Regions from separate parts of the Bradyrhizobium sp. Cp5.3 genome, predicted to be linked through region 2. Evidence: predicted binding sites of a transcription regulator. Region 2 holds the regulator's gene; each other region holds the start of a gene.
The links. The regulator PhoB, encoded in region 2, activates phosphate uptake and scavenging genes when phosphate is short. The targets are predictions, from matches to a motif close to TGTCATNNANCTGTCAT.
Positions count from the first base shown of each region.

Region 1: the regulator PhoB is predicted to act here: its motif matches at 1,888-1,904, upstream of K289_RS0127655 (DUF2794 domain-containing protein).
Region 3: the regulator PhoB is predicted to act here: its motif matches at 1,866-1,882, upstream of K289_RS0120535 (YdcH family protein).
Region 4: the regulator PhoB is predicted to act here: its motif matches at 2,039-2,055, upstream of pstS (phosphate ABC transporter substrate-binding protein PstS).

Region 1 is NZ_AUFA01000025.1:30,608-34,834, reverse strand. Features, by position in the region: gene K289_RS0127665 (Bax inhibitor-1/YccA family protein) at 1-605, shown strand, start outside; gene K289_RS0127660 (GNAT family N-acetyltransferase) at 833-1,363, shown strand; gene K289_RS0127655 (DUF2794 domain-containing protein) at 1,458-1,826, opposite strand; gene K289_RS0127650 (thioredoxin family protein) at 2,367-3,143, opposite strand; gene acnA (aconitate hydratase AcnA) at 3,364-4,227, opposite strand, start outside.
Region 2 is NZ_AUFA01000001.1:242,985-247,211, reverse strand. Features, by position in the region: gene pstB (phosphate ABC transporter ATP-binding protein PstB) at 1-798, shown strand, start outside; gene phoU (phosphate signaling complex protein PhoU) at 810-1,526, shown strand; gene phoB (phosphate regulon transcriptional regulator PhoB) at 1,541-2,248, shown strand; gene K289_RS0101160 (GcrA family cell cycle regulator) at 2,488-3,000, opposite strand; gene K289_RS0101155 (aspartate aminotransferase family protein) at 3,456-4,227, shown strand, end outside.
Region 3 is NZ_AUFA01000013.1:79,388-83,614, forward strand. Features, by position in the region: gene K289_RS0120515 (GGDEF domain-containing protein) at 1-542, shown strand, start outside; gene K289_RS0120520 (hypothetical protein) at 654-905, opposite strand; gene K289_RS0120525 (hypothetical protein) at 1,038-1,253, opposite strand; gene K289_RS0120530 (YdcH family protein) at 1,431-1,637, opposite strand; gene K289_RS0120535 (YdcH family protein) at 1,969-2,154, shown strand; gene K289_RS0120540 (NAD(P)/FAD-dependent oxidoreductase) at 2,262-3,365, opposite strand; gene K289_RS0120545 (EAL domain-containing protein) at 3,580-4,227, shown strand, end outside.
Region 4 is NZ_AUFA01000004.1:205,798-210,024, forward strand. Features, by position in the region: gene K289_RS0108720 (FAD-binding oxidoreductase) at 1-626, opposite strand, end outside; gene hisC (histidinol-phosphate transaminase) at 854-1,906, shown strand; gene pstS (phosphate ABC transporter substrate-binding protein PstS) at 2,099-3,148, shown strand; gene K289_RS51460 (hypothetical protein) at 3,428-4,227, shown strand, end outside.

The sequences.
Region 1 (4,227 bases), on a different contig from region 2:
CGCCGGAAGCCGTCCGCGTCGGCAAGCTGTTCCTGACGCCGTTCGGCTACGCGATGTTCGTAAGCCCGCTGAAATGGCTGTTCATGCTGGCGCCCCTCGCCATGGTGTTCGTCATTTCGGCCGGCATCAACCGCCTCGCCCCCTCGACTGCCCAGATCCTGTTCTGGGTGTTCTCGGCGCTGATGGGCATCTCGCTGTCCTCGATCTTCCTGGTGTTCACGCACACCTCGATCGTGCGGGTGTTCTTCATCACCGCGGCGACCTTCGGTGCGCTGAGCCTCTACGGCTACACCACGCGTCGTGACCTGACCGGGATGGGCTCGTTCCTGTTCATGGGCCTGATCGGCATCATCATCGCGAGCCTGGTGAACCTGTTCCTGGCCAGCACGGCGCTGCAGTTCATCGTGTCGGTGGTCGGCGTGCTTGTGTTCGCGGGCCTCACCGCCTGGGATACGCAGCGGCTGAAGAACGACTACATCTACGGCTACGCGTCGGCCGGCGGTGACATCGCAGAGCGTGCGGCGATCACCGGTGCGCTGTCGCTGTACCTGAACTTCATCAACCTGTTCACGCTGCTGCTGCAGCTGCTCGGCCAGCGCGACTAAGCGGTAGACCCGAGCGAACGACACGAACCCCGGCCGAAAGGCCGGGGTTTTTATTTGGGCTGACTGCATCCCCAAACACCGTCGTTGCGAGCGCAGCGAAGCAATTCAGAAATGCGCCCGCGGAGGGGCTCTGGATTGCTTCGTCGCAAGGGCTCCTCGCAATGACGGAGTACGTGAACGCGGCATTGCCCCTTTCAGCGGTTCCGGGAACGCTTTAATCTACCCTCATGTCCGCACCTGAGATCAGGCCCACCACTGAGGCCGACCTTTCCGCCATCACCGCCATCTACCAGCAGGCCGTCCGCGAGGGCACGGCGACGTTCGAGCTGGAACCGCCCGACCTTGCCGAGATGACGCGGCGCTATCGCGCGCTGATTGATGGGGGCTATCCCCACTTCGTCGCCATGCTCGACGGACGCGTGGCCGGCTATGCCTATGCCGGCGCCTACCGGCCGCGGCCGGCCTATCGCTTCACGGTCGAGAACTCGATCTATCTCGATCCGTCGTTCCACCGCCGCGGCATCGGCCTGTTGCTGCTGGAGCGGCTGATCACCGAATGCGAAGCGCGCGGCTTCCGCCAGATGATCGCCGTGATCGGCGATTCCGCCAACGCCGGCTCGATTGGGGTCCACACCAGGGGCGGCTTCAGGATGATCGGCACGCATCCCAATGTCGGGCTGAAGTTCGGCCGGTGGCTGGACACCGTGATGATGCAGCGCGACCTCGGCGAGGGCGGCAGCACGGTACCGACCAAGTAGGACCTCGTAGGGTGGGCAAAGCGAAGCGTGCCCACGATTGCCGCAGCGGTCGCGGAGGGCACGGCGCGTTGCGCCTTTGCCCACCCTACGGCAGCTAAACGACCGCCAGCTTGCGGTCGATCACCAGCAGCACGCGCTCGAGCTCGTGGCCGCGGCGCAGGATCAGGCCGGTGGCCGAGATTACACTGTACATGCCCTGCTTGCGCGCCAGCCGCGGATCTTTCTCGATGCGATAGATCGGCACTTCAGAGGCGCGGCGATAGACCGAGAACACCGCCCGGTCCTTGAGGAAGTCGATGGCATAGTCGCGCCATTCGCCGTCGGCGACCATGCGGCCGTAGAGATTGAGGATGCGATGCAGTTCCAGCCGGTTGAACGTCACCCGGTTGCCTTGGGAATTCGCAGCGGCGACACGCGCCACTGCGCGCTGCTCGCTCGGATCGGCATCCTCCGACAGATTCATGGGCGCCTCCTGTCGCACAACATGATCGCGTCCGCGAAACCGTCGCGGGAACCCGCGGATCATGACAGTTGCATGATTGCGCCAACTGCTGCTTACCGCAAGAGGTTCCCGGCCAATCCCGCCAGAGCGTGGGCGAATCAGGGCACACGCTATGGTAGAACTTCTCAGCGACAAACCGTCACGGGATCGTTAGCAGGAATCATAGTCTCGCCTCTTTTCCGCCTAGCGACTGCCGCCCTGCATTGCGAAAAGACTCATGTGCGTTGGCCCGGTCCTTTCGGTTCCGGATTCCTCAGCCCCCAGCCCCCCGGGGTCGTCAGGATCGGGTCTGTACGCGCGACAAGGAGGGCCAACGCGAGTTGGTCCTTTTTTGTTTGTATCGGGTCGGGATGTGTGCCCGCTGTCATTCCGAGGCGCGCCAAGCGCGAGCCCGGAATCCATCGATCCAATTTTCCAAGATGAGAAATGGATTCCGGGCTCGCGCCAAGAGGCGCGCCCCGGAATGACGAAGGGAAGATCTTCGGAAACTATTTACGCGCTTCAATGCAGCGACGTGTACGCCGCGCCCAGCATCGGACCGGGCTTTTCGCGATTGCCGTCCTGGACGTAGACCACCGCGCCGTCGACGCCGTCGCGAGTCAGGTTCTCGATCGGCACCGTCCAGCTTTCCGGACGGCCGTTCCAGTCGCCAACCTTGAGCACGTTGCGGACCACGTTGTGGTAGGTAATCTGCTGCCCACGATTCTCGCCGCGGCCGATCGCGATCGGCACCGACTTCGAGATCGAGCAGATCCAGACCTCGCCGTGCGAGACCGCCGGCTCCTTGCTCGCCGCCACCGACACGTTGATCTGCTTGCCCGCCAGCGACATCGTTACCGGCACGCTCATGACGGATTCATTCTTGGTGGTATTTCCGATCGCACTTTCGATACCGGCGAGATCGCTGCCGATGACATGCGCCGAGCCGTTGACCACGACCTGCGGCGTATAGACCTCACGGTCGCCGCGCATGCGCGAATAAGCGCGCTGCCGTGCGGAGAAGCGCGAATCCGCCAGCGTGTCCTTCCAGCCGAGATAATCCCAATAGTCGATCGGCATGCTCAGCGCGATGATCGAGGGATCCTTGGAGAGTTCGCCGATGATTGCGTCGGCGGGCGGACAGGACGAGCAGCCCTGCGAGGTGAAGAGTTCGACCACGGCGCGGGGATCGGCGTGGGCGGGACGAATGATGGCGATGATGGCACAGACGCTGAGTGCTCCCGACCAGAATGCACCAGACCAGCGTGAAATTTGATTAGTAGCCATCATTCCAGTCATGTCGAACGTCGCACATCCTAGCTCGTGGGGGAAAAATCGTATCGCTTGATGGTCACCGTAATCTTACGGGGCGCGGCACATTGATCCACCAAGGCGGAGTTTTCCGCCGGGCGGGCCCATCTGAAGCGTGCCGCAAACGCGCGAAGGCGGCCTTTTGATAGGCCGCCTTCGTTTAAGCTTCTACTCACTTCGCAGTGAGCCACCGTTCACAAATCCGCGCTTATGCCGCGAGCTTGCGCAGCACGTAGTGCAGGATGCCGCCGTTCCGGTAGTAGTCGAGCTCGTCCAGCGTATCGATCCGGCAGAGCAGCTGGACGCGCTGGAGCGAGCCGTCGCCGGAAACGATCTCCGCGGTCAGCTTCTGACGCGGCTTGAGGTCGCCGACGAGGCCGCGCAGCGTGACCTTCTCGTCGCCCTTCAGGCCAAGCGACTGCCAGGAGGTGCCTTCCTCGAAGGTGAGCGGCAGGACGCCCATGCCGACCAGGTTGGAGCGGTGGATGCGCTCGAAGCTCTGGCAGACCACGGCGCGGACGCCGAGCAGGCGCGTGCCCTTCGCAGCCCAGTCGCGCGAGGAGCCGTTGCCGTATTCGGCGCCGGCGAACACGACCAGCGGCACGTTCTCCTGCTGGTACTTCATCGCGGCGTCGTAGATCGACATCTGCTCGCCGTCGGGCCAGTGCTTGGTCAGACCGCCTTCGGGAATGTTGCCGTCGGCACCCTTGAGCATGAAGTTCTTGATGCGGATGTTGGCGAAGGTGCCGCGCATCATCACTTCATGGTTGCCGCGGCGCGTGCCGTACTGATTGAAATCGGCCGGACGCACCTGGTGCTCGCTGAGATACTTGCCCGCGGGCGAGGTGAGCTTGATCGAGCCGGCCGGCGAGATGTGGTCGGTGGTGATCTTGTCGCCGAACATGGCGAGGATGCGCGCCTCGACGATGTCGGTGACCGGCTCCGGCTCCTTCTTCATGCCTTCGAAATAGGGCGGGTTCTGCACATAGGTCGAGCTCATGTTCCAGCGATAGGTCTCGCTCTCGACCGTCTTGATCTTGCGCCAGTTGGTGTCGCCCTTGAACACGTCGGC
Region 2 (4,227 bases):
AGTGCCAACGGTCACCTGGCGTCGCAGCAACCGCTGCCGGAAGCCCCGGCCAAGGTGACGGTGCGCAACCTCAACTTCTATTACGGCGAGCACCACGCGCTGAAGAACATCAACCTCACGCTCGGCACCAACCGCGTCACGGCGTTCATCGGCCCGTCGGGCTGCGGCAAGTCGACCCTGCTGCGCATCTTCAACCGGATGTACGACCTCTATCCGGGTCAGCGCGTCACCGGTCAGCTCATGCTCGACCAGACCAACATTCTCGATCCCAAGCTCGACCTCAATTTGCTGCGCGCCCGCGTCGGCATGGTGTTCCAGAAGCCGACGCCGTTCCCGATGACGATCTACGAGAACATCGCCTTCGGCATCCGCCTCTATGAGAAGATATCGAAGTCCGAGATGGACGACCGCGTCGAGAAGGCGCTGCGCGGCGGCGCGCTCTGGAACGAGGTCAAGGACAAGCTCAACGCCTCGGGCCTCTCGCTCTCCGGCGGCCAGCAGCAGCGCCTCTGCATCGCGCGCACCGTCGCGGTGCGGCCCGAGGTGATCCTGTTCGACGAGCCCTGCTCGGCGCTGGACCCGATCTCGACCGCCAAGGTCGAGGAGCTGATCCAGGAGCTGTCCGAGAATTACACGATCGCGATCGTCACCCACAACATGCAGCAGGCGGCGCGCGTCTCCGACAAGACCGCCTTTATGTATCTCGGCGAGCTGATCGAGTTCGACGACACCAGCAAGATCTTCACGTCGCCGACCGATCGGCGCACGCAGGATTACATCACCGGCCGCTTCGGCTGAGGAGACAGGATATGGGTTCCGAACACACCGCAAAGGCCTTCGACACCGACCTGCAGGAGCTCACCCGGCTGGTCGCGGAGATGGGCGGGCTCGCCGAGCGCATGATCGTCGATTCCGTCGATGCGCTGATCCGCCGCGATGTCGCGCTCGGTCAACGTGTGGTCGCCGGTGATACCGAGATCGACGCGCTGCAGAAGAAGATCGAGGAGCGCTCCGTCCTGACCATCGCCCGCCGCCAGCCGATGGCGGTCGACCTGCGCGAGATCGTCGGCGCGATGCGCGTGGCGACCGACCTCGAACGCATCGGCGACCTCGCCAAGAACATGGGCAAGCGCGTCGCAGCGCTGGAGACGGACTTTCATCCGCTCAAGCTGTTCCGCGGCCTGGAGCATATGACCGACCTCGTGCAGCAGCAGGTCAAGTCGGTGCTGGACGCCTATGCCGCGCACGATCTGCCGGCGGCGATGGCGGTGTGGAAGGGTGACGAGGAAGTCGACGCCATCTGCACCTCGCTGTTCCGCGAGCTCCTCACCTATATGATGGAGGATCCGCGCAACATCTCCTTCTGCATCCACCTGATGTTCTGCGCCAAGAACATCGAACGGATCGGCGACCACGCCACCAACATTGCCGAAACCGTGTTCTACATGATCGAAGGCCAGGCCATCGCCGACAAGCGGCCGAAGGGCGACATGACGACCTTCGCCACGACGGTCCCGAATAGCTAAGGAGCGACGACCCCATGGGCGCACGCATTATGGTGGTTGAAGACGAAGAAGCTCTGACCGAGCTGCTCCGTTACAACCTCGAAGGCGACGGCTATGACGTCGAGACGGTGATGCGCGGCGACGATGCCGACACCCGCCTCAAGGAACACATACCCGATCTGATCGTGCTCGACTGGATGCTGCCGGGCCTGTCCGGCATCGAGCTGTGCCGGCGGTTGCGTGCCCGGCCCGAGACCAAGCAGCTCCCGATCATCATGCTCACCGCGCGCGGCGAGGAGAGCGAGCGGGTACGTGGCCTTGCGACCGGCGCCGACGACTACATCGTCAAGCCGTTCTCGGTGCCGGAGCTCCTGGCGCGCGTGAAGGGTCTGCTCCGACGTGCAAGCCCCGAGCGGCTCGCCACGGTGCTCGCCTATGGCGACATCGAGCTCGACCGCGAAAAGCGCCGCGTGGCGCGTTCGGGCCGGCCGATCGATCTCGGTCCGACCGAGTATCGCCTCCTGGAGTTCTTCCTGGAGCATCCGGGCCGCGTGTTCTCGCGCGAGCAGCTGCTCGACAGCGTCTGGGGCCGCGACATCTACATCGACGAGCGCACTGTCGACGTGCATATCGGCCGCCTTCGCAAGCTGCTCAATCTCGGCCGCGAACAGGACCCGATCCGCACCGTGCGTGGTGCCGGCTATGCGCTGGATGATCGTTTCGCGAAGGCGGAGCAGACTTAAGGTCTGACAGGTTGGCGGGCTGTCGCCACAATCTCGTCGTCCGGGCCTGGTGCGCAATTGCGCACGGGGCGCGGGACGCATCGCCCCAGGGCGCAGTTGTTGCGCGAAGAGGGTAACTCCGAGTCCCCGTCATCACATCCGCTGGCGGTAATGGCTCCCGGCTTTCGCCGAGACGACGCGGAGTTTGACTGGGCCGTCGTCGCGTGACGGCCTCATCCTGATCGTCGACGAAAGCTAGCTCAGCGCGTGCCCGGCTTCGCCGGGGCGCGGCGGCGGTCGGCTGCCGGCTGGTAGGCGACGCGCGAGTGCTGGGCGCAGTAGGGCAGGCCCGAGAGCGCCCTGCCGCCGCAGAAGAAGAAATCCGGGCTCGAGGGATCGCCAACCGGCCAGTGGCAGGTCGCCTCGTTCAGCTCGAGCAGCGACAGCCGCTGGCTCATCGGCACCACGTTGTCGTAGGTGACCGGATCGGGCTCCACCTCGACCTCGAAGGCCTGCGCCAGCGCGGTGTTGCCGCGCGAGATCGGACGGGACACCCGCATCATGTGCTGCGCGGGACGCGCCTTGCGCGGCCGCGGAGCTGCCGAAGACGGGCTCTTGGCGCGGCCGGACAGGCCGAGCCTGTGCACTTTGCCGATCACGGCATTGCGGGTCACATTGCCGAGCTCGGCTGCGATCTGGCTGGCCGAAAGTCCGGCCTCCCAGAGCTTTTTCAACTGCTCGACGCGATCGTCGGACCAGGTCAAAACCGTCATTGCACCCTTTCCCTCGCCGCGCGCCAGCCATCCTGGGGCCTCGCAGCGATTGCCTAAGCCTCGAAAAACCCGTGCCGCCAGAATCCCTTAAGGCTCGCCGGGCGCGACTAGAACGCCCGAACGTTTACGCCGGTACATGAGGACTTAGAGGATCAGAACCGCTGCACGAGATGTCGTATCTGACAAGCCAAACGCTACAATATGGCGTGACTCACGCGCAAGAGTCCGCCGACTCGCTTCCACATGTTCCGTAGCGAAACCACCACAAAATAGGCACCGCAAGACTACGGATTCTGCGTTTCCCGAGGCTTGCCGGCGGCATTGACTCCCGTTCTGCCAGGCATAAGATGCCCTCACGTGCCGCCCTGAAAAGGCGGCACGTTTCGTTTTCCGGGACGGTCATTGGTGCGCTGCGCAATGCGCGTTGAGGCCGTCCTCAACACCAAGTGACAGCCATGACCAAGAGCGCCGCGCCGCATCTGCTTCCCGTTTTCGCCAGGGCCGACATCGGTTTCGAGCGCGGCGAAGGCTGCTGGCTGATTGCCACCAATGGCGAGCGCTATCTCGACTTCACGTCCGGCGTCGCGGTGAACGCGCTCGGCCATGCCCATCCCGTGCTGGTCAAGGCGCTGCAGGAGCAGGCGACGAAACTCTGGCATATGTCGAACCTGTTCCAGAGCCCGGATGGCGAACGTCTTGCGAGCCGCCTCTGCAACGAGAGCTTTGCGGACTTCGTGTTCTTCTGCAATTCCGGTGCGGAAGCGCTGGAATGCGTGATCAAGGTCGTGCGCCGCTATCACGCGTCGAAGGGGCATCCCGAGCGCTTTCGCATGATCACTTTCGAGGGCGCCTTCCATGGCCGCACGCTCGCGACGCTGGCTGCGACGGGCTCGGCAAAATATCTCGAAGGTTTCGGTCCGCCGATGGAAGGCTTCGACCAGGTCCCGCATGGCGATCTCGACGCCGTCAAGAAGGCGATCGGTCCGCAGACTGCCGGCATCCTGATCGAGCCGATCCAGGGGGAGGGCGGCGTGCGCTCGGCGACGCCGGCATTCCTCAAGGCGCTGCGCCAACTCTGCGACGAGCGTGGCCTCTTGCTCGCATTCGACGAGGTGCAGACCGGCATGGGCCGTACCGGCGATCTGTTCGCGCACCGCCGCCTCGGCGTCACGCCCGACGTGATGTCGCTGGCGAAAGCGCTCGGCGGCGGATTCCCGATTGGCGCCT
Region 3 (4,227 bases), on a different contig from region 2:
CCAAGCTCAAGGAGGCCCTGCAGCGGGTGGCGGAACTCGAGGCGGCGGCCGACACCGATTTCCTGCTCGACATTCCCAACCGGCGCGGGTTCGAGCGCGAGCTGCAGCGCGCCATTGCCTACATGAAGCGCTACCGCGCCAGCGGTGCGGTGATCGTGCTCGATGTCGACCGGCTGAAGCCGATCAACGACTCCTTCGGCCATGCCGCCGGTGACGAGGTCCTCAAGGCGATCGCCGGCACGCTGACGCGGCAGGTGCGCGCGTCCGACGTGGTGGGCCGGCTCGGCGGCGACGAGTTTGCGCTGCTGCTGTGGAATCTCAGCGAGACCGACGCCAAGGCGAAGGCTGCGGCCTTCGAGCAGGCGATCGACGAGCTCTCTTTCGTCTTCCATGGCCAGCGCGTGAACGCGGGTGCCTCCACCGGCGTCGCGCTGCTCGGGCCGCATTCCGACGCAGGCCGCGCGCTGGAGGAGGCCGATGCGGCAATGTACGTGCGCAAGGCGAAGCGGCGGCACGAGCCGGCGATCAGGCTACGCGAGTAGCTAGAGCATGATCCGGACCCGAAGGGCCGCGTTAGCGCAAAGTGTGGAGCGGTTTTCCCGCGCGACAAACGCGGAACGCGTTTGCGCGGAGATCATGCTCGAGCAATAGAGTCAGAGCGCGCCGAGGTCTTCCGGCACGTTGCCGAATTTGCGCAGCAGCTTGGCGTCGTCGAACTCACCGGTCATGGGATCGCCGCTGCGGCTGAACGCGACCGCGCCGATGTGCCCGGTACCGCGCGCCAGAATCGCGGCGCGCCGCAGGGCGGCCGCCGAAGTCTGGCATTCCTCCGCGGCGCCTGCGACCGGCGATCCGTCGGCATCGATCAGGAAGGGCATTGCAACGTAGTAGGTCACATCCGACATGGCGTTGCTCCGGGTAGAGCATGATCCGGAAAAACGTGAAGCGGTTTTCCCTCGCAACAAACGCCGAACGCATTCGCGCGGAGATCATGCTCAAACAACAACCTAAAGCGCGATGCCATCGCGCTTTGGCGATCAGGCGGCGCTGCTCTTGCTCCGCATCTGGCCGCGCGAGGTCTCCGGAATGCAGCCGGCCGAAATCGCCGCCTGCAATTCCTCGAGCTCCGCCTCCAGATATTCGTTGGCCATGATCAGCGCCTTGATGGTGCTGCGCAGGTTGCCGTCGCACATCGCGATCGCCTGATCGCAGGCTTGTTCATAATGGCTGTTATCGAAGAGGGCTGCTGACATGGATGGGCGTTTTCCTGGGGGCGGTGGGCTTTCGAATGTTCTCTTTTTGTTCCAAGTGAGTCAAGCGGAATCCCGCGAAGCGCACCAAGTGTTCGGAGACGTGTTCGGAGACAAGTGTTCGCGGACATGGCCGACACTCCCGGCGCGGTAAGTCCGGGCTGCCAGAGGCGTTCGCGATCAGGCGATGATGTCGGGCGTGATCTGGTCTTCGATGAACGCGATCCGGTCGCGCAACAACAGCTTGCGTTTCTTCAGACGCTGCAAACGCAATAGATCGGGGGCGGGCGATTGATGCAGTGCATCGATCGCTGCGTCGAGATCTCGGTGTTCCTGCTGCAACCGGGCGAGCTCGGCTTCGAGTTCGCGCTCGTCTTCATTGGTCATGATCTACGGTGGCCGAAAAACCCGATGAGCTCCAGGACAAGGCTGTGGACGTCCTGTGGAAATTATCGTCCTTGCGTGGCGTGATCGCAAGCGATCTCCGGACGCCGCTCACCGTTCTCCCGCAAGATATTTCGGTGGAGCGCTCCCGCGCCGCGCGAGCACATTGATATCATGAGTCTTTCCCGCGCGGTTCCGTACTCACGCTTCATTACATATGAATTTTCAAAAATGACGCTGCGACGACGGATAATCGTCGACAGAACGAATCGCTGATGTACACTTCGCCGTCCGGATCGAATCCTAAGGTTCAACCCTACCGAGGAGGTTTCGAATGACAATTCAGGCACATCTGGTTGAATTGGAGCGGAAGCACAAACTTCTCGAAAACGAATTGCACGAAGCACTCGTGCACCTTTCAACAGACGACCTGCAAATTGTTGAGTTGAAGCGCCGGAAGCTGATGGTCAAGGACCAGATCGAGCGTTTGAAGCACGGCTCGGACGACACGCTCCACTAGTAACCCCGTACACATCGTAAAGTTGATCGCACCCTTTCACGCAGGGGCGAGAGCTATTGTGCTCGTCCCTGCGGCAAGGGCGCCACGCAATCATCATTGCGCGGGACCTAGAGTCCTGCGAGTTCGGCGACGTGATCCGCAATCGCGAGCGATGACGTCAATCCCGGCGATTCGATGCCGAACAGATTGATCAGTCCCTCGACGCCATGATCGCGCGGGCCCTGCATCAGGAAATCCTGCGTGGCGACAGCCGGCGGCACGATCTTCGGGCGGATGCCTGAATAGCTCGGCATCAACGCGCCATCAGGCAGCGTCGGCCAATATTTGCGAATGGCCGGATAGAAGCGCTCGGCGCGCGCCGGGTCGACTGCATAGTCGATCGTCTCGATCCACTCGACGTCCGGACCGAACCGCGCCTGGCCTGCCATGTCCAGCGTCAAATGCACGCCGAGCCCGCCGGGCTCGGGCACCGGATAGATCAGGTGCGAGAACGGCGCCTTGGCGCTGCAGCTGAAGTAATTGCCTTTGGCGAGATAGGCCGGCGGAATCTGCTCCAGCGGCATGCCGTCGATGTGGCGCGCGACCGTGGTGGCCGCGAGCCCGGCGGCGTTGACGAGCAGGGCGCATTGCAGCGTCATCGGCGCCTCGCCGCCGGCATCGATCTCGATCACGCCGCCCGCGGCCTTGGCCCGGATCAGTGGTGTGTGAAACGCAAAGGCCGCGCCGGCCGCCTCGGCCTCGCCGCGCAGTGAAAGCATGTAGGCGTGGCTGTCGATGATGCCCGTGGAAGGCGAGAGCAGCGCGGCGTCGCAGGCGAGCGCCGGCTCCAGCGCGCGGGCGGCTTCGCCCGGGAGCAACTGCATGTCGAGCACGCCATTGGCTTCGGCATGCGCCTTGATCGATTGCAGCTTCTCGGTCTCCCTCGGCGTCGTCGCAACGATCAGCTTGCCGCAATTCTTGTGCGGAATGCCGCGCTCGGCGCAGTAGCGGTAGAGCGCATGCTTGCCGCTGACGCACATGCGCGCCATCCAGCTGCCGGCGCGGTAGTAGATGCCCGCATGGATCACTTCGCTGTTGCGCGCGGACGTGATGGTGCCGATGGCCTCCGCCTCTTCCAGCACGATCACCTCGCGCCCGGCCTGGGCGAGGCGCCGGGCGATCGCGAGCCCGACGACGCCGGCTCCGACGACGACGCAGTCGACCCTATCCATGGTTTTGCGGCATTTCTGGTGGGGGCGCCGAGAGTTGCGGAGGGGCCTGTTTGCCTGGAAAACGTGCCTCGAGGCCGCCTTCCGTTAAGGGAGCATTTATCATGTCAGGGCAATTGCCGTAGTTCACGTCACATTTTTCTGTCGCGCGTACAGGCGTTTACCCGATCCAAACCCGTGAAGCCAGACAATCCGCAGTTGAAATCGCGGGTGGCTGATGGCTGACAGGAACTGGCATGCGGGCAGCACGATTCTGATTTCTGTGCAGGCCGTCGTGTGTCTGGCCTGCACGGCTGCCCCTGCGCGCGCCGTCGCGCTGTCCGACCAATTCGCATCGTCCGGCCATGTCGGCAGGCTCGATCCCGGCGTGATCTGGGAGGCTCTCATCGCGGGCGTTGCCGTCAGCGCCTTCCTGGCCGCGATCGTTCTGTGGATCCATTCCGCGCTGCGCCGGGCCAAGCGGGCGCAGTTGCGGCGCAATGCCTTCGTCTCCTCCGCCATGAACAATCTCAACCAGGGCGTGGTGATGACGGATGCGCAGCGGCGCATCATCTTCTGCAACGACCGCTATATCGAGATCTACGGCCTGTCGCGGTCGGACCTCTGGGCCGACATGACCGGCTACGACCTCCTCAAGCTGCGGCGCGATCGCGGGGTCCTCGGTGTCTCCGACGACGAGTTCTACGAGAAGGCGGCAAGCCACAACGGCCTGATCACCGAGCTGCCGGACGGGCGCGCCATCCTCGTGAAGTATTACGTGCTGCCGAACGGCGGCTCGGTGGCCACGCATCTCGATGTCAGCGAGCAGCGCAGGCTGTCGCGGCAGCTCGCGTCCACCAAGCAGTTCCTGGAGACGGTGCTGGAC
Region 4 (4,227 bases), on a different contig from region 2:
AGGTCGTAGCCGGTATTGTCCTTCTTGAGTGCGCGCAAGCCATCCCAGACGTCGCCGTTGGCCAGCACGACCTCGAGGCCCAGCACCAGATTGCGCGCATTGCCATAGCGCAACACCTGCACGCCGCCGGCATTGGTCGACAGATTGCCTCCGATCATGCACGAGCCCTGGGCACCCAGGCTGAGCGGAAAGAAGCGGTCATGACGTGCAGCCGTGTCCTGAAGCGTCTCGAGGATGCAGCCCGCCTCCACGGTCATGGCGTAACCGACGGGATCGACATTCAGCACATGGTTCATGCGGCCGAGCGACAGCAGGATGCCGCGATGCGTAGGCCACGGCGTAGCGCCGCCCATCAGACCGGTGTTGCCGCCCTGCGGCACGATGGCAATGCCGTTGTCATAGCAGAGCTTCACGACGGCGGAGACTTCCGCGGTGCTGGCGGGACGCACGACCGCTGCAGCCTGCCCGGCCAGCGCGCCGCGCCAGTCGGTCACGAACGGCCGCTTGTCCTGCTCGTCCAGGATCAGGCCCCTGTCGCCCACGATTGCCTGCAAGCGGTCGAGAATGGCAGCGGTCACGGGCGCGGTCGGAATGGAGGGAATGGTGGGAAGGGCTGCACCCGGCATGTATTCCTCTCTTTTTGCGGCTCTTCTGCGCAGCCTGGGTGCGCCGGCCTTCGTTCTTGTTTTCGGTTCTTCACGTTTGCGGCCAATCCTAGCATGAGGGCAGCGCTTGCGGGAACGTCTCCGGCTGCGACGCTGGTGCAGATCTGCTTCGAATCCTCAACGGGAGGCGCACTTCCACCGACGCCCGGCATATCCTACTGTGCTCCGATCAACTTGGATCGGAGATCATGAGCCGCTTCTGGAGTCCGGTCGTCCATACGCTGTCGCCCTATGTGCCAGGCGAGCAGCCGAAGCAGGACGGCATCGTCAAGCTCAATACCAACGAGAACCCCTATCCGCCCTCGCCGCGCGTGCTGGCGGCGATCGCATCGGCTGCGGAGCGGCTGCGCCTCTATCCCGATCCGCGGGCGACGCGGCTGCGCGAGGCGATCGCGGCGGGCTGCGATGTGGCACCCGAAGAGGTGTTCGTCGGCAACGGCTCCGATGAGGTTCTCGCACACACCTTCCAGGCTCTTCTGAAGCACGATGCGCCGCTGCTGTTCCCCGACGTCACCTACAGCTTCTATCCCGTCTATTGCGGCCTCTATGGGGTCGCTCACGAGGAGGTGCCACTCGATGGCGCGATGAGAATTGAGCTCGCCGATTACCGGCGACCATCAAGTGCCATCCTGCTCTGCAATCCGAACGCGCCCACCGGCATCGCCCTGCCGCGCGACGCAATCGCCGCCCTGCTCGCCGAAGATCCGGACCGGCTAGTGGTGGTCGACGAGGCCTATGTCGATTTCGGCGCGGAGAGCGCCGTGCCGCTCGTTGCACGTCACGACAATCTGCTCGTCGTCCAGACCTTCTCGAAATCGCGCTCGCTCGCCGGCTTGCGGGTTGGTTTTGCGATCGGTCAACGGCCGCTGATCGAAGCGTTGGAACGGGTGAAAGACAGCTTCAACTCCTATCCCGTCGATGGCCTCGCCATCGCCGGCGCGGTCGCAGCCATCGAGGACGACGAGTCGTTTCGGCGGACCCGCGCCCGCATCATCGCAAGCCGCGAAGCGCTGACCCGCGATCTCCGGCAGCTCGGCTTCGAGGTGCTGCCCTCGCTCGCGAACTTCGTCTTTGCGCGCCATCGCAGCCAAAGCGGAGCCGATCTCGCGGCTGCGCTTCGGCAGCGCGGCGTTCTGGTCCGGCATTTCAAGAAGCCGCGCATCGAAGACTTCCTGCGCATCACGGTCGGAACGGAAGAGCAGTGTGGCCGGCTGATTGAAGTGCTGCGCGATCTGATCTGAGCCAGGACTGGCGGCGGACCACGCCGCCGCATCGCGCTAGCCGGCAAGATGCGACAATATAGCTGACAAATCCGCATATCGGCGAAGTGACTACGCCGGGCTTTTCCCGCCCGCGCCGGCGCCAGAAAGCACATTGCACTTTTGTGACATAGACCACATTGGCCTGGTGTTGGAACTGCTAGGGTCGCGCCCATGACAAAGCGCCTCAGGCTACCGATCATCTTCACCGCCCTGGTCATGGCGACGCAAAGCTTTGCTGCCGACACCAGGGGTGCGGGCTCAACCTTCGTTTCGCCGGTGATGGCGAAATGGATCGACGCCTACAAGGCCAGGACCGGCAACATTGTCAGCTATCAATCGGTGGGCTCGAGCATTGGCGTCGGCTTGATCAAGAAGGAAGCCGTCGATTTCGGCGCAAGCGACATGCCGCTTGATCCCAGAGAATTGGACAAGCTCGGCATGATGCAATTCCCGATCGTGGTCGGAGGCGTCGTGCCGGTGGTCAATATTGACGGCGTCAAGCCTGGCCAGATCCGCTTCACGGGAGCGATGCTTGCCGACATCTATCTCGGCAAGCTCAGGTCCTGGAACGATCCCGCCATACGGGCGATCAATCCCGACATCAAGCTGCCGAGCGCGCCGATCACCGTCGTTCATCGCATCGACGGATCCGGAACGACTTTCAACTGGTCGAACTACCTCTCGAAGGTCAGTCCTCAATGGAAGACGGCGGTCGGAGAAGGCACTTCGGTCGAGTGGCCGCTCGGATTGGGCGGACGCGGCAATGACGGCGTCGCCTCGCTCGTCAGTCTCGTTCCCGGCGCGATCGGCTATCTCGAATACACCTACGCACTGCAACGGCTGGACAGGATTTCCTTCGGTGTCGTGCAGAACAGCGCAGGCAACTTCGTCGTCCCCGATGCAGCATCGTTCCAGGCAGCGGCCTCGAGCGCGGACTGGAAGGCAGAGAAGGATTTCCATCTCGTGCTCACCAATGCGCCCGGCGAGGACGCCTATCCGATCACCGCCACGACGTTCGTGTTGATGCCGAAGACCGCGAAATCTCCGGAACGGTCGGCGGCCGCGATCGACTTCATTCGCTGGTCGCTGGAGAACGGGAAATCCCAGGCCGAAATGCTCAACTACGTTCCCTTGCCGCCTGCCTTGATCGAGCAGATCGAACACTACTGGCAGCAAAGCATCGAAGCGCCCACGGTGGCATCAGCGGCCGTCAAGCGCTGAGGCGGGAAACTGGCGGCCCACCAAGCGCACGTGTATCTTCTGCGCTGCTCACTGGCGTTGCATGTCGGAAGAACGATCAGAGAACGGAATGCAGCGCGGCCGTCAGTAACAGTCGAAAGGCTAGCAGCGGTCACGGCATTTGTGCTGCCGCCCTCACTCGTGGATGCGGGCGCCTCAATTGGGCCGCATCCATTGACATCTATGTGACGGCCGGGGCAATTTTTGCTTTGCTGGCGAATCAGCGATGTCTCATTTCGAGTACCTTTTGGACAACTTCCAGTGCTTTCGAAACTGATAGCGTTGCTGCGCCGCGTTCCTGCGGTGAAATGGGCTTTCAGTAAGCTTCGGCCCTCGACGCAGGTCGACGCCGCGAGGGTCGCGCCGGTCGCTCTGGAACACTCTCCCGTTGTCGTTGCCGATAGCACGGAAGGTCTTGCGGCTGTTTCTGCCGATATTTGCGTCGGCAGCGAGCCGTCTCGCGATATCACCGCGGTTGCCGTTGAGAGCGCGACGACCGTGGATCTTTCTGAAGAGACTTCGGCCGGCGGCCCCGATGTCGGCAACGGCCCATCTTGCACCACACTTGCGGACATCGAGACGATCATCGCAGATGACGCTCCGCTCACCATTCTCGAGACTTCAGACCACTCCGAGATCCCGGACGCCAGCACGAGCGCCGATCCAGACCACAGCGACACCGTGGATGTTGAGCTGGTCGCTGCGGACGAGCCAGCCGTTATCGAGGTCGTCGAGAGCTCTCCCGAGGCCCTGGCAGATATTGCTGGCGCTGATGAGTCAGCCAGCAGTGCGACCGCTGACATCGAGCCTGTCGCGGTAGACGCTTCTCCGGCAAGCCTTGCCGCCCTCGCGGAAGATGCTCCGCCCGATCGTTCCGACGTCAGCATCAGCAGCGATCCGAGCCACAGCATCGCAGACCTCGAAACGGTCGCCGCGGACGAACCGGCCATTGCCGATAGCACAGAGAGCTCTCCGGAGGCTCTGGCGGATATTGTCGCCGACGAGTCGTCTTGCAGCACGGCCGCCGACATCGAGCCGGTCACGGTAGACGCCTCTGCGGC